DNA from 3 places in the Pseudomonas sp. L-22-4S-12 genome. Region 3 is predicted to be linked to each of the others. Evidence: predicted binding sites of a transcription regulator. Region 3 holds the regulator's gene; each other region holds the start of a gene.
What was found. Region 3 encodes sigma-54, which starts transcription at its own class of promoters, with help from an activator protein. Its sites were predicted from a motif close to ANTGGCATNNANNTTGCTNT; they were not measured.
Positions count from the first base shown of each region.

Region 1: a site for sigma-54 is predicted at 2,425-2,444, ahead of glnK (P-II family nitrogen regulator). Genes of this name have one in related genera too.
Region 2: a site for sigma-54 is predicted at 2,607-2,626, ahead of F3I16_RS08765 (circularly permuted type 2 ATP-grasp protein). Genes of this name have one in related genera too.

Region 1 covers NZ_WELL01000001.1:170,857-175,617, forward strand. The annotation lists gene F3I16_RS00800 (ammonium transporter) at 1-442, opposite strand, end outside; gene F3I16_RS00805 (ammonium transporter) at 535-1,851, opposite strand; gene glnK (P-II family nitrogen regulator) at 1,887-2,225, opposite strand; gene F3I16_RS00815 (accessory factor UbiK family protein) at 2,639-2,899, shown strand; gene F3I16_RS00820 (YifB family Mg chelatase-like AAA ATPase) at 2,939-4,432, shown strand; gene F3I16_RS00825 (LysR substrate-binding domain-containing protein) at 4,429-4,761, opposite strand, start outside.
Region 2 covers NZ_WELL01000002.1:462,507-467,267, forward strand. The annotation lists gene putA (bifunctional proline dehydrogenase/L-glutamate gamma-semialdehyde dehydrogenase PutA) at 1-197, shown strand, start outside; gene putP (sodium/proline symporter PutP) at 440-1,930, shown strand; gene F3I16_RS08765 (circularly permuted type 2 ATP-grasp protein) at 2,659-4,068, shown strand; gene F3I16_RS08770 (alpha-E domain-containing protein) at 4,081-4,761, shown strand, end outside.
Region 3 covers NZ_WELL01000001.1:1,309,685-1,314,445, reverse strand. The annotation lists gene F3I16_RS05935 (HAD family hydrolase) at 1-98, shown strand, start outside; gene lptC (LPS export ABC transporter periplasmic protein LptC) at 107-676, shown strand; gene lptA (lipopolysaccharide transport periplasmic protein LptA) at 663-1,226, shown strand; gene lptB (LPS export ABC transporter ATP-binding protein) at 1,226-1,951, shown strand; gene F3I16_RS05915 (RNA polymerase factor sigma-54) at 2,098-3,591, shown strand; gene hpf (ribosome hibernation-promoting factor, HPF/YfiA family) at 3,774-4,082, shown strand; gene ptsN (PTS IIA-like nitrogen regulatory protein PtsN) at 4,095-4,559, shown strand; gene rapZ (RNase adapter RapZ) at 4,579-4,761, shown strand, end outside.

The sequences.
Region 1 (4,761 bases), 1.1 Mb from region 3:
AGCACATGACCAGGGCGAAGGCCAGGAAGGCCCACAGCTTCATGCGCTCGGCCACCGCGCCGGAGACGATCGACATGGCCGTGGCGACGAACACCACCTGGAAGAAGAAGTCGGCGCGCTTGGCGTAATAGGGTGCGCCCTCGCCACCGGCGGCGACGGTTTCGAGCGCATGCTCGCTGCCGATCAGGAAACCGAAATTGGGTATCGCGCCGCCTGCCGCGCCGCCATACATCAGGTAGTAGCCCACCAGCAGGTACATCACGCAGGCCAGGGCGTAGAGCACGATGTTCTTGGTGAGGATTTCCGCGGTGTTCTTCGCGCGGACCAGGCCGGATTCGAGCATGGCGAAGCCTGCCGCCATCCACATCACCAGGGCCCCGCAAATCAGCAGGTAGAAAGTGTCCAGCGCATACTGCAGGGGAATCAGTGCCGTGCTTTCCATGAAGTACTCCGTTGTACCGTTGCACAGTGCGCCGCCGTTGGCGCAGAAAGAAAAACGCCCGGCGGACCGGGCGTTTTGCACATCGTCGGGGCTTACAGGTTGTAGCCGCGCTCGTTGTGCTCGGAGAGGTCGAGACCGACGGTCTCGGCTTCTTCGCTGACCCGCAGGCCCATCACCAGGTCCAGCACTTTCAGGATCACGAAGGTGACCACGGCGGTGTAGATCACGGTGAAGGCAACACCCTTGAACTGGATGAACAGCTGCGCGCCGATGTCTTCCACGGTGCCGAAGCCGCCCAGGGCCGGAGCCGCGAACACGCCGGTCAGCAGGGCGCCGACGATGCCGCCGATGCCATGCACGCCGAAGGCGTCCAGGGAGTCGTCGTAGCCCAGCTTGCGCTTGAGGCTGGTGGCGCAGAAGAAGCAGATCACGCCAGCGGACAGACCGATCACGATGGCACCCATCGGGCCGGCGGTGCCGGCAGCCGGGGTGATGGCGACCAGACCGGCGACCACACCGGAAGCGATGCCCAGGGCGCTCGGCTTACCGTGAGTGATCCACTCGGCGCCCATCCAGCCCAGGGCGGCGGCGGCGGTGGCGATCTGGGTGACCAGCATGGCCATGCCGGCAGTGCCGTTGGCGGCAATCGCGGAGCCGGCGTTGAAGCCGAACCAGCCGACCCACAGCATCGCCGCGCCGACCAGGGTGTAGCCCAGGTTGTGCGGAGCCATGGCGGTGGTCGGGAAGCCCTTGCGCTTGCCCAGTACCAGGCAGGCCACCAGACCGGCGATACCGGCGTTGATGTGCACCACGGTGCCGCCGGCGAAGTCCAGCACGCCCCAGTCCCACATCAGGCCGCCGTTGCCGGACCAGACCATGTGCGCGATCGGTGCGTAGACCAGGGTGAACCACACGGCCATGAAGATCAGCATGGCGGAGAACTTCATGCGCTCGGCGAAAGCACCGACGATCAGGGCCGGGGTGATGATGGCGAAGGTCATCTGGAAGGTGATGAACACGCTTTCCGGGAAGGCGCCGATCAGGCTGCTCGGGCTCAGGCCGCTGAGGAAGGCCTTGGACAGGCCGCCGACGAAGGAGTTGAAGTTGACAACGCCCTGTTCCATGCCGGTGGTGTCGAACGCGATGCTGTAGCCGTAGACGACCCACAGGATGCTGATCAGGCCGGTAATGGCGAAGCACTGCATCATCACCGAGAGGATGTTCTTCGAGCGGACCATGCCGCCGTAGAACAGCGCCAGCCCCGGGATGGTCATGAGCAGCACCAGAATGGTGGCGGTCAGCATCCAGGCGGTGTCGCCGGAGTTGAGGACAACCTCGTCAGCCATGGCCAGGCCAGGGGTTACGAGGGACAACAGGGCTCCTAGCCCTGCGATCTTACGCAGAGTCATGTGTTTTTCTCCTGGGGCGTGTGGGGTTCTGAGGCTTAAACTGCGTCGGTGCCGGTTTCGCCGGTACGGATGCGGATGGCCTGTTCCAGATTGACGACGAAGATCTTGCCGTCACCGATCTTGCCAGTGTTGGCCGCCTTGGTGATCGCCTCGATGACCCGATCCAGCTGATCGTCGGCAATCGCCACGTCGATCTTCACCTTGGGCAGGAAATCCACCACGTATTCCGCGCCACGGTACAGCTCGGTGTGGCCCTTCTGCCGACCGAAGCCTTTGACTTCGGTGACGGTGATGCCCTGCACGCCGATCTCCGACAGCGACTCGCGCACGTCGTCCAGCTTGAACGGCTTGATGATGGCAGTGACTAGCTTCATTAAACTCTCTCCCGTATTTGGTGGACTTGCCCCAGGAAGAACAAACCCGGCTCAAGTCTAAGCGCAGTACCTGGCTTTTGAAACGAATCAGCCACTTCAGTCGCAACCCGGCCGATACCAACCAACCGCATGCAGCGAAGCATTTCCCCCGCCTCACTCTGCGCACCGGTACTGCATCGGTGCACGCGTCACCAGTCACTAAGCAGAAAGCTTGCCAGCTCTGATAAAAGCCTGTTTTTCATGCAGTTAGCCCGGTATCCGAGGTTTTCCGGCCATCTGACCAACGGGTCATTGCACAACAACGGTGCAGTGTGCGCCCCGTGCATGGTCAATAACCGTGCACCGCAGTGCGACAATAAGCGGCAGCGGCCTGCGTGCTACACTGCCGGCCATCTGCAACCGGAACTTTCGCCATGCTGCCGCCCAAAGCCCTGCTCGACGCCCTGACCAGCCACGCCTCCCGCCTGTTCAACGGCGACACGCCGCTGCCCCGCAGCGAGTTCGAGGCGCAGTTCAAGGTCCTGCTGCAGAGCGCGTTCGGCAAGCTGGACCTGGTCAGCCGCGACGAGTTCGACAGCCAGATGGTCGTCCTGGCGCGCACCCGCGCCCGCCTGGAAGCGCTGGAGGCCAAGGTGGCCGCGCTGGAGTCGCAGCAAACCCCGCCCGCCGACTGATCGCCGATCAGCGGCCGGCGACCTGATCAAGGAGTGATCATGTCCCTGGCCATCGTCCACAGCCGCGCCCAGGTCGGCGTCGAAGCGCCACCGGTTACCGTCGAGGCCCACCTGGCCAACGGCCTGCCGAGCATGGCCCTGGTCGGCCTGCCCGAGACCGCGGTGAAGGAAAGCAAGGACCGCGTGCGCAGCGCCATCCTCAATTCCGGCTTCGACTTCCCGCCGCGGCGCATCACCCTCAACCTGGCACCGGCCGACCTACCCAAGGATGGCGGGCGTTTCGACCTGGCCATCGCCCTCGGCGTGCTCGCCGCCAGTGCACAGATTCCCGCCGCCAGCCTGGACCACCTCGAGTGCCTCGGCGAACTGGCGCTGTCCGGCGCCGTGCGCCCGGTTCAAGGCGTATTGCCCGCCGCCCTGGCCGCCCGCGCCGCCGGACGCACCTTAGTGGTGCCGAGCGCCAATGCCGAGGAAGCCTGCCTGGCCTCCGGCCTCAGCGTGCTGGCGGTCGACCACCTGCTGCAGCTCGCCGCCCACCTCAACGGCCACACCCCGCTGGCGCCCTACCAGGCCGGCGGCCTGCTGCGCACCTGCACGCCCTACCCGGATCTGGCCGAAGTGCAGGGCCAGCTGGCGGCCAAGCGCGCCCTGCTGATCGCCGCCAGCGGCGGCCATAACCTGCTGTTCACCGGGCCGCCGGGCACCGGCAAGACCCTGCTGGCCAGCCGCCTGCCCGGCCTGCTGCCGCCACTCGATGAAGAGGAAGCCCTGCAGGTGGCCGCCATCCACTCGGTGGCCAGCCAGACGCCCCTGGCGCACTGGCCGCAACGGCCGTTCCGACAGCCCCATCACAGTGCATCCGGCCCGGCCCTGGTCGGCGGCGGCAGTCGCCCGCAGCCGGGGGAGATCACCCTGGCCCACCAGGGAGTCTTGTTTTTAGACGAGTTGCCGGAGTTCGATCGCAAGGTGCTGGAGGTGCTGCGCGAGCCCCTGGAAAGCGGGCAGATAGTGATTGCCCGGGCGCGCGACCGGGTGCGCTTCCCGGCGCGCTTCCAGCTGGTGGCGGCGATGAACCCCTGCCCCTGCGGTTACCTGGGCGACCCGGCCGGGCGCTGCCGCTGCACCCCAGAGCAGATCCAGCGCTACCGCGGCAAGTTGTCCGGGCCGCTGCTCGACCGCATCGACCTGCACCTCACCGTGGCCCGCGAAAGCACCGTGCTGCATGCCGGTGGCGAAGCCGGCCAGGACAGCGCCAGCGTCGCCGCCCGGGTGGCCGCCGCGCGCCGCCTGCAAGTGCAGCGCCAGGGCTGCGCCAATGCCTTTCTCGACCTGCCGGGCCTGCGCCTGCACTGCCCGCTGCAGGCCGACGACCAGCGCTGGCTGGAAGGCGCCTGCGAACGCCTCAACCTGTCGCTGCGCGCCGCCCACCGCCTGCTCAAGGTGGCGCGCACCCTGGCCGACCTGCAGGAAGTCGAACAGATCGGCCGTGCGCACCTGGCCGAGGCCCTGCAGTACCGTCCGGCTGCCGGCTAAGCCGGTGTGACGCGCTGTACCTGCGGCAACTGCATCGCCGCCACTTCGGCGAGCAGGAAATCCCGCAGCCGGCGCAGGCGCTCTTCACCGCGCCGACCGCGCGGCCAGACCAGGTAGTAGCTGTCGCCGCTGGGCACCGCGCTGGGCCAGGGTAGGCCGAGGCGACCCTGGGCGACGTCCTCGGCGATCATCACCAGGTCGCCAATCGACACGCCATAACCACGGGCGGCGGCGACCATGCCCAGCTCCAGGGTGTCGAACACCTGCCCGCCGCGCAGCGGCACCTGCTCTTCCAGGCCCATGGCCTGCAGCCAGCGGCGCCAGTCGCG
Region 2 (4,761 bases), on a different contig from region 3:
ACCTGTACGTCAACCGCAACCAGATCGGTGCGGTGGTCGGCGTGCAGCCGTTCGGCGGTTGCGGCCTGTCCGGCACCGGGCCGAAGGCCGGTGGCCCGAGCTACCTGCTGCGCTTCGCCAATGAGCGCACCACCTCGGTCAACACCACCGCGGTGGGCGGCAACGCCTCGCTGCTGTCGCTGGGCGACGCCGAGTAACCAGGCAGGACCAGGCGCCGGCCCCACAAGGGCCGGCGTCGTGCTGCGGAGCAACCCGCAGCCAACCGTCTCCGGGAGGGAGGCGGCGTGCAGGCAAGTGGATCAGGCCAACCATGTTTTTGGTCCGTCGCCCGTGGTGGCGGCGGCCATTGCAGCGCCCGCCACAAGCGGGCGGATTTGCCAACCCCGCTGCGGAGTAACCGCCGCGGCGTCATAAAAACAATCCAGAGGGTATTCCTCCCATGACAGCTAGCACTCCGATGCTGATCACCTTCGTGGTGTACATCGCCGCGATGGTCTTTATCGGCCTCTTCGCCTACTTGCGTACCAAGAACCTTTCCGACTACATCCTCGGTGGCCGCAGCCTCGGCAGCTTCGTCACCGCGCTGTCCGCCGGCGCCTCCGACATGAGCGGCTGGCTGCTGATGGGCCTGCCGGGCGCGGTGTACATGTCCGGCCTGTCCGAAGGCTGGATCGCCATCGGCCTGATCGTCGGCGCCTACCTCAACTGGCTGTTCGTCGCCGGCCGCCTGCGCGTGCAGACCGAGCACAACGGCAACGCCCTGACCCTGCCGGACTACTTCACCAACCGCTTCGAAGACAGCAGCCGCATCCTGCGCATCTTCTCCGCCCTGGTGATCCTGGTGTTCTTCACCATCTACTGCGCCTCGGGCGTGGTGGCCGGTGCGCGCCTGTTCGAAAGCACCTTCGGCATGAGCTACGAGACCGCCCTGTGGGCCGGCGCCGCAGCGACCATCGCCTACACCTTCATCGGTGGCTTCCTCGCGGTGAGCTGGACCGACACCGTGCAGGCCACCCTGATGATCTTCGCCCTGATCCTCGCTCCGGTGATGGTGATGGTGGCCACCGGCGGCATGGACAGCACCTTCGCTGCCATCGAGCTGCAGGACGCCACCAACTTCGACATGCTCAAGGGCGCCACCTTCGTCGGCGTGATCTCGCTGATGGCCTGGGGCCTGGGCTACTTCGGCCAGCCGCACATCCTGGCGCGCTTCATGGCCGCCGACTCGGTCAAGTCGATCCCGGCTGCCCGTCGCATCTCCATGACCTGGATGATCCTCTGCCTGGGCGGCGCCGTGGCCGTGGGCTTCTTCGGCATCGCCTACTTCTCCGCGCATCCGGACATGGCCGGCGCCGTGACCGAGAACCCGGAGCGGGTGTTCATCGAACTGGCCAAGATCCTGTTCAACCCCTGGATCGCCGGCGTGCTGCTGTCCGCCATCCTGGCCGCGGTGATGTCCACCCTGAGCTGCCAGCTGCTGGTCTGCTCCAGCGCCCTGACCGAAGACTTCTACAAGGCCTTCCTGCGCAAGAACGCCAGCCAGGTCGAACTGGTCTGGGTCGGCCGCGCCATGGTGCTGCTGGTGGCGCTGATCGCCATCGTCCTGGCTTCCAACCCGGATAACCGCGTACTGGGCCTGGTGTCCTATGCCTGGGCCGGCTTCGGTGCTGCCTTCGGTCCGGTGGTGATCCTCTCCCTGCTGTGGAAGGGCATGACCCGCAACGGCGCCCTGGCCGGCATGGTGGTCGGTGCGGTGACCGTGGTGGTGTGGAAGAACTGGATCGGCATGGGCCTGTACGAAATCATCCCGGGCTTCATCCTGGCCACCCTGGCCATCCTGGTGTTCAGCCGCATCGGCAACGGCCCGTCGAAAAGCATGCTCAAGCGCTTCGACGAAGCCGAGAAGGAATACCAGGACGCCCACATCTGATACCCCCAGGCGCGGCTGGCCGGTCGTCCAGCCGCTGCCTTAGTCCCGCCACAGGCCCAGTGCCTGCGGCGGGGCACCACGCACGACCCGATAGTGCTTTCCGGTCCACGTCTCCCGGCGTGGGCCGGTTTTTTTTGCCTGCGAAAAAGCCCCCAGCCCCATCCTCTGTGGGAGCGGCTTCAGCCGCGATGCTCTTGCATGCGCCACCATCTCCCATCGCGGCTAAAGCCGCTCCTACGCCGGTTTTACCTGCCGCCACGCGCCATCCGCCCCATCGATTCTTGTGGGAGCGGCTTACCCGCCGCTCCGCGCCGTCGCCATCGCTCTTCGTGGGAGCGGCTTCAGCCGCGAAGCTCTTGCATGGGCCACCACCTCTCATCGCGGCTAAAGCCGCTCCCACGCCGGGTTTACCTGCCGTTCCGCGCCGTCCAGCCCATCGCTCTTCGTGGGAGCGGCTTCAGCCGCGAAGCTCTTGCATGGGCCGCCACTTCCCATCGCGGCTAAAGCCGCTCCTACGCCGGGTTAGCTTCCCGCCCGCCGCAGCGCTCCAGCATGACCAGCCAACGCCTGCCACCGATTGGGGCGTGACCCGTTTTGGCGCCTGGATTAACGCCCCTAACTGGTGCGTGACCGCCTGGTCGAATGTACAAGCTATTGAAAATAAACAATAAAGTTCTATGGCACGGGCCTTGCGATGGTACAGACGACCAGGTGGCAAGGAGTACGGCATGGTCCGCACCTTTTTTAACGAGATGTACGAAGCGAGTGGCAGCGTCCGCCCGCATTACCGGGAATTTGCCCGCTGGCTGGCCGACACCCCGCAAGAGCTGCTGGCCCAGCGCAGGCGCGAAGCCGACCTGTTGTTCCACCGCGCCGGCATCACCTTCACCCTCTACGGCGACGAGCAGGGCACCGAGCGCCTGATCCCCTTCGACATCATCCCGCGCAGCATCCCCGCCAGCGAATGGCGCATCGTCGAAGCCGGCTGCATCCAGCGCGTGCAGGCGCTGAACATGTTCCTCGCCGACCTCTACCACGAGCAGCGCATCCTCAAGGCCGGCATCATCCCCGCCGAACAGGTGCTGGCCAACGAGGGCTATCAACTGGCCATGCAGGGCCTCGACCTGCACCGCGATATCTACGCGCACATCGCCGGGGTCGACCTGGTACGCGATGGCGACGGCACCTACTACGTGCTGGAAGACAACCTGCGCACCCCCAGCGGCGTCAGTTACATGCTCGAAGACCGCAAGATGATGATGCGCCTGTTCCCCGAGCTGTTCGCCATGCAGCGCGTGGCGCCCATCGACCACTACCCGAGCCTGCTGCTCGACACCCTGAAAAGCGCGAGCCCGCTGGACAACCCCAGCGTGGTGGTACTGACGCCGGGGCGCTTCAACAGCGCCTACTTCGAGCACGCCTTCCTCGCCCGCGAGATGGGCGTGGAACTGGTGGAGGGCGCCGACCTGTTCGTCCGTGACGACAAGGTATTCATGCGCACCACCGCCGGCCCGCAGGCGGTCGACGTGATCTACCGGCGGCTGGACGACGCCTTCCTCGACCCGCTGGCCTTCAACCCGGATTCCATGCTCGGCGTGCCGGGCCTGCTCTCGTCCTACCGCAGCGGCAACGTGGTGCTGGCCAACGCGGTGGGCACCGGGGTGGCGGACGACAAGTCGATCTACCCCTACGTCACCGACATGATCCGCTTCTACCTGGACGAGGAGCCGATCCTGAAAAACGTGCCGACCTGGCAGTGTCGCAAGCCCGAGGACCTGTCCCACGTGCTGGCCAACCTGCCTGAGCTGGTGGTCAAGGAAACCCAGGGCTCCGGCGGCTACGGCATGCTGGTCGGCCCGGCTGCGAGCAAGGCCGAGATCGAGGCCTTCCGCGCCCGCCTCAAGGCCAACCCGGCGGCCTACATCGCCCAGCCCACGCTGTGCCTGTCGACCTGCCCGACCTTCGTCGAGAGCGGCGTGGCGCCGCGCCATATCGACCTGCGCCCGTTCGTCCTGTCCGGCCGCGAAACCCGCCTGGTGCCCGGCGGACTGACCCGCGTGGCGCTGCGCGATGGCTCGCTGGTGGTCAACTCGTCGCAGGGCGGCGGGACCAAGGACACCTGGGTGGTCGAGGATTAAGGAAACCGCATCATGCTGAGCAGAACTGCCTCCGATCTGTACTGGATGTCGCGCTACCTGGAGCGCGCCGAGAACCTCGCGCGCATGCTCGACGTCAGCTATTCGCTGTCGCTGATGCCGCAGGACGGCCACGGCGACGGCCTCGACGAACTGGCCATGCCGCTGCTGATCACCGGCACCCTGGACCAATACCTGGAACGCCACGGGCAGATGCATGCCGAGCGCATGCTGCACTTCTTCGCCCTCGATGCGGACAACCCGGCGAGCATCTACTGCTGCCTGCAGGCCGCGCGCAGCAACGCTCACGCTGTGCGCGGGCGGATCACCGCGGACATGTGGGAGAACATCAACGCCACCTGGCTGGAGATGCGCGGCATCGCCGCCGAGGGCCTGGGCCGCTATGGCATCAGCCGCTTCTGCGAATGGGTCAAGGAGCGCTCGCACCTGTTCCGCGGCGCCACCTTCGGCACCATCATGCGCGGCGAAGCGTATCGCTTCATCCGCCTGGGCACCTTCATCGAACGCGCCGACAACACCCTGCGCCTGCTCGATGCGCGCTACGAGATGCTCGGCGAGGAGGCCGACACGGTCAGCGACACCTCGGCGCGCGGCTACTACCAGTGGAGCGCGCTGCTGCGTGCGCTGTCCTCGTTCGAGGCCTTCACCGAGATCTACCGCGGCTCGCCGCGCACC
Region 3 (4,761 bases):
CCGCGGCACGCGGCGGCGAAGGCGCGGCGCGCGAATTCTGCGAATTGATCATGCGCGCCCAGGGCAGCCTCGAAGCCGCCCAAACCGCCTACCTCTAGGATCAGCCATGCCGGCCAAACAGCGACAACTCCTGATCTACGGCCTGATCGCCGCCCTGCTGGGCGCGATCGGCTACTGGAACATCCGCCCGGAAAGCTTCCTGGACAAGCCGACCGTTGGCGAAAGCGACAGCACCATCGACTTCTACGTGGTCAATGCGCGCACCCTGCAATACCAGGAAGACGGTCAGCTGCAGTACGAGATGACCACCGACAAGCTGGAACATATCAAGGCCAGCGACATCACCCTGCTGAGCCAGCCGGACCTGCAACTGTACCGCGGCAGCGCCTACCCCTGGCACGTGCAGAGCGCGCGGGGCGAAGTGGCGCCGCAAGGCAAGCAAGTCGAACTGATCGATGACGTGCGCGTGGCGCGCACCGATGCCAAAGGCCGCCCCACCGTGATCACCAGCAGCCGGATGACCGTATTTCCGGATGAGGAATATGCGCAAACCCGGCAAGCCGTTAGAATCGAGGCCGCCAACGGGGTGACCACGGCACAAGGAATGAAAGCGTACATGAATGACGGCCGGATCCTCCTGCTGTCCAACGTAAGAGGCCAGCATGAGGCTCGTTAACAGTTTCCCCCTCCGGACCCTCCCCCTATTGCTCATCAGCCTCGGTGCCGCGCTCGGAAGCGCCAGCACCTGGGCCCTGCCCAGCGACCGCGAGCAACCGATCCGGGTCCAGGCCGACAGCGCCGAACTGGACGACAAGCAAGGCGTGGCGGTGTACCGCGGCGGCGTGGTGATCACCCAGGGCACCCTGAAGATCACCGGCGACACCGTGACCATCACCCAGGATGCCAACGGCGACGTCGAAGTCTTCACCTCGGTGGGCAAACCGGCCTACTACGAGCAGAAACCCGCCGTGGACAAGGAAATCGTCAAGGCCTACGGCCTGACCATCCAGTACTTCGCCAGCAACGAGCGCATCGTACTGATAGACCAGGCCAAGGTAATCCAGGAAGGCAACACCTTCGAAGGCGAGAAGATCGTCTATGACACCCAGCGCCAGATCGTCAACGCCGGCCGCGCCACTGGCGCCGCCCTGAGCGCGCCGCGCCCACGCATCGACATGGTCATCCAGCCGCGCAAGAAAACCGGCCAGCCGGAGCAAGCGCAGTAATGGCAACCCTCAAAGCCCAGCATTTGGCCAAAAGCTACAAGGGCCGCCAGGTGGTACGCGACGTCAGCCTGTCCATCGACAGCGGCCAGATCGTCGGCCTGCTCGGTCCCAACGGCGCCGGCAAGACCACCTGTTTCTACATGATCGTCGGCCTGGTGCAGGCCGACCAGGGCCGCGTGCTGATCGACGATCTCGACGTCAGCCACCAGCCCATGCATGGCCGCGCCCGCGTCGGCATCGGCTACCTGCCACAGGAAGCCTCGATCTTCCGCAAGCTGACGGTAGCCGACAACATCATGGCCATCCTGGAAACCCGCAAGGATCTCGACCGCGCCGGCCGCCGCGCCGCCCTGGAGAGCCTGCTGCAGGAGTTCCACATCAGCCACATCCGCGACAACCTCGGCATGAGCCTGTCCGGCGGCGAACGCCGGCGCGTGGAAATCGCCCGCGCCCTGGCCACCGAACCCAAGTTCATCCTGCTCGACGAACCCTTCGCTGGCGTCGACCCGATCTCGGTCGGCGACATCAAGCAGATCATCCATCACCTCAAGGCCAAGGGCATCGGTGTGCTGATCACCGACCACAACGTGCGCGAGACCCTCGACATCTGCGAGACCGCCTACATTGTTAATGACGGCCAACTGATCGCCGAAGGCGATGCCGAAAGCATCCTGGCCAACCAGCTGGTTAAAGAAGTCTACCTCGGGCACGAATTCCGCCTCTGATGCAGGCGTCGCCGCACTACACGGATGTTGTCAAGCCTAGGCAAAGCCGCCAGTTTCAGGCATATAATTTGCTTATTGGCGGCGCCCCGGCGCCCTGTAGTGAATGGCGCGACTGCGCCGGCAAATAAGGTGCAAAGCTTCCTGCCATGAAACCTTCGCTAGTCCTCAAGATGGGCCAGCAGCTGACGATGACACCGCAGCTGCAACAAGCCATTCGCCTCCTCCAGCTGTCCACCCTGGACCTGCAGCAGGAAATCCAGGAAGCCCTGGAATCCAACCCCATGCTGGAACGCCAGGAAGACGGCGAAGACTTCGACAACAGCGATCCGCTGGCCGACGGCGAAGAACAGAACACCCAGGCCGCGCCCCAGGACACCTACCAGGAAACCAACAGCACGCCCGCCGATGCCATCGAGGACGGCGAGTGGAACGAACGCATCCCCAGCGAGCTGCCGGTCGATACCGCCTGGGAAGACGTCTACCAGACCAGCGCCAGCAGCCTGCCGAGCAACGACGATGACGAGTGGGACTTCACCACCCGCACCTCCGCCGGCGAGAGCCTGCAGACCCATCTGCTGTGGCAACTGAACCTGGCGCCGATGTCGGACACCGACCGCCTGATCGCCGTGACCCTGATCGACTGCATCAACGACCAGGGCTATCTGGAGGAGTCGCTCGAGGAAATCGTCGAGGCCTTCGACCCGGAAATGGACGTCGAGCTGGACGAAGTCGAAGCCGTCCTGCACCGCATCCAGAACTTCGACCCGGCCGGGGTCGGCGCCCGCGACCTGCGCGAATGCCTGCTTCTGCAGCTGCGCCAGCTGCCGGCCAGCACGCCCTGGCTGAGCGAGGCCCAGCGCCTGGCCGGCGACCACCTCGACCTGCTCGGCAGCCGCGACTACAGCCAGCTGATGCGGCGCATGAAGCTCAAGGAAGACGAGCTGCGCCAGGTCATCGAGCTGATCCAGAGCCTCAACCCGCGTCCCGGCTCGCAGATCGAAGCCAGCGAGCCGGAATACGTGGTACCGGACGTGATCGTGCGCAAGCACAACGAGCGCTGGCTGGTGGAGCTCAATCAGGAAGCGGTGCCGCGCCTGCGGGTCAACGCGCAGTACGCCGGCTTCGTCAAACGCGCCGACTCCAGTGCCGACAACACCTTCATGCGCAACCAGCTGCAGGAAGCGCGCTGGTTCATCAAGAGCCTGCAGAGCCGCAACGAAACCCTGATGAAGGTCGCCTCGCAGATCGTCGAGCACCAGCGCGGCTTTCTCGAGTACGGCGACGAGGCGATGAAGCCGCTGGTCCTGCACGACATCGCCGAGGCGGTGGGCATGCACGAGTCGACCATCTCGCGGGTCACCACGCAGAAATTCATGCACACCCCGCGCGGTATTTACGAGCTGAAATACTTCTTCTCCAGCCACGTCAGCACCTCGGAAGGCGGCGAATGCTCGTCGACGGCGATCCGCGCCATCATCAAAAAACTGGTCGCCGCGGAAAACGCGAAAAAGCCATTGAGTGACAGCAAGATCGCTGGTTTACTGGAAGCACAGGGCATTCAGGTAGCCCGTCGCACCGTCGCCAAATACCGCGAATCCCTCGGGATAGCGCCTTCGAGCGAACGCAAGCGGTTGATCTAGTCATAGACGCGACTGCTGTGACGCGGCACTGAGGGAAGGCTTTTGCAAAACTGGATACGCGCCATGCGCCCTGCCCCGCGGGGGGACTGCAGGACAGTTCTGCAAAAGCCTTCTCACGCCAGAGTGTTACGGTGGCAGGCCCGCTAGCCTGTCTCTTACACAAGGCAACAAGGAGAAGCGGTATGCAAGTCAACATCAGTGGACATCAACTGGATGTGACCGACGCCCTGCGTGACTATGTCGGGGAAAAACTCAGCCGACTGGAACGCCATTTCGACAAGATCACCAACGTGCAGGTGACCATGGCAGTCGAGAAGCTCAAGCAGAAAATCGAGGCGACCCTGCATGTTGCAGGCGGCGAAGTAGTCGCCAACGCCGAACACGACGACATGTATGCGGCGATCGACCTGCTCGCCGACAAACTCGACCGCCAACTGATCAAACACAAGGAAAAGCAGCTCGGCCGCCTGCAAGGCGCGACAGCCCGCTGACATCCCCCACCCATGATCCGACTTGAAAATATCCTGACCGCCGGCCGTTCCCTGGTGAACGTGCCGGGCGGCAGTAAGAAGCGCGTCCTCGAACAGATTGCCAACCTGGTCGCGCGCGAACTGCCCGACCTCGACTCGCAGGACATCTTCGAAAGCCTGATTGCCCGTGAAAAACTCGGTTCCACCGGGTTCGGTAACGGCATCGCCATTCCCCACTGTCGCCTGCCCGGCTGCAGCGCCCCCATCAGTGCGGTGCTGCGCCTGGATGCGCCGGTGGACTTCGACGCCATCGACGGCGCCCCGGTCGATCTGCTGTTCGTCCTGCTGGTACCCGAAGCGGCGACCGACGAACACCTGGAGCTGCTCCGCCAGATCGCCAGCATGCTCGACCGCAGCGAAGTGCGTGAGCGCTTGCGCCAGGCGTCAAGCAGCGAGAACCTCTACCAGGTGGTTGTCGACGTACAGAGCGGCCAATAGGCCAGGGTAGGACAGCGTCATGCGCCTGATCATCGTCAGCGGTCGCTCCGGCTCGGGCAAAAGCACCGCCCTCGACGTGCTCGAGGACAACGGTTTCTACTGCATCGACAACCTGCCGGCGATCCTCCTGCCGGAACTGGCCGAGCGCGCCCTGCTGCACACCGAGCTGCTGCACCCGCAGGTCGCCGTATCGATCGACGCA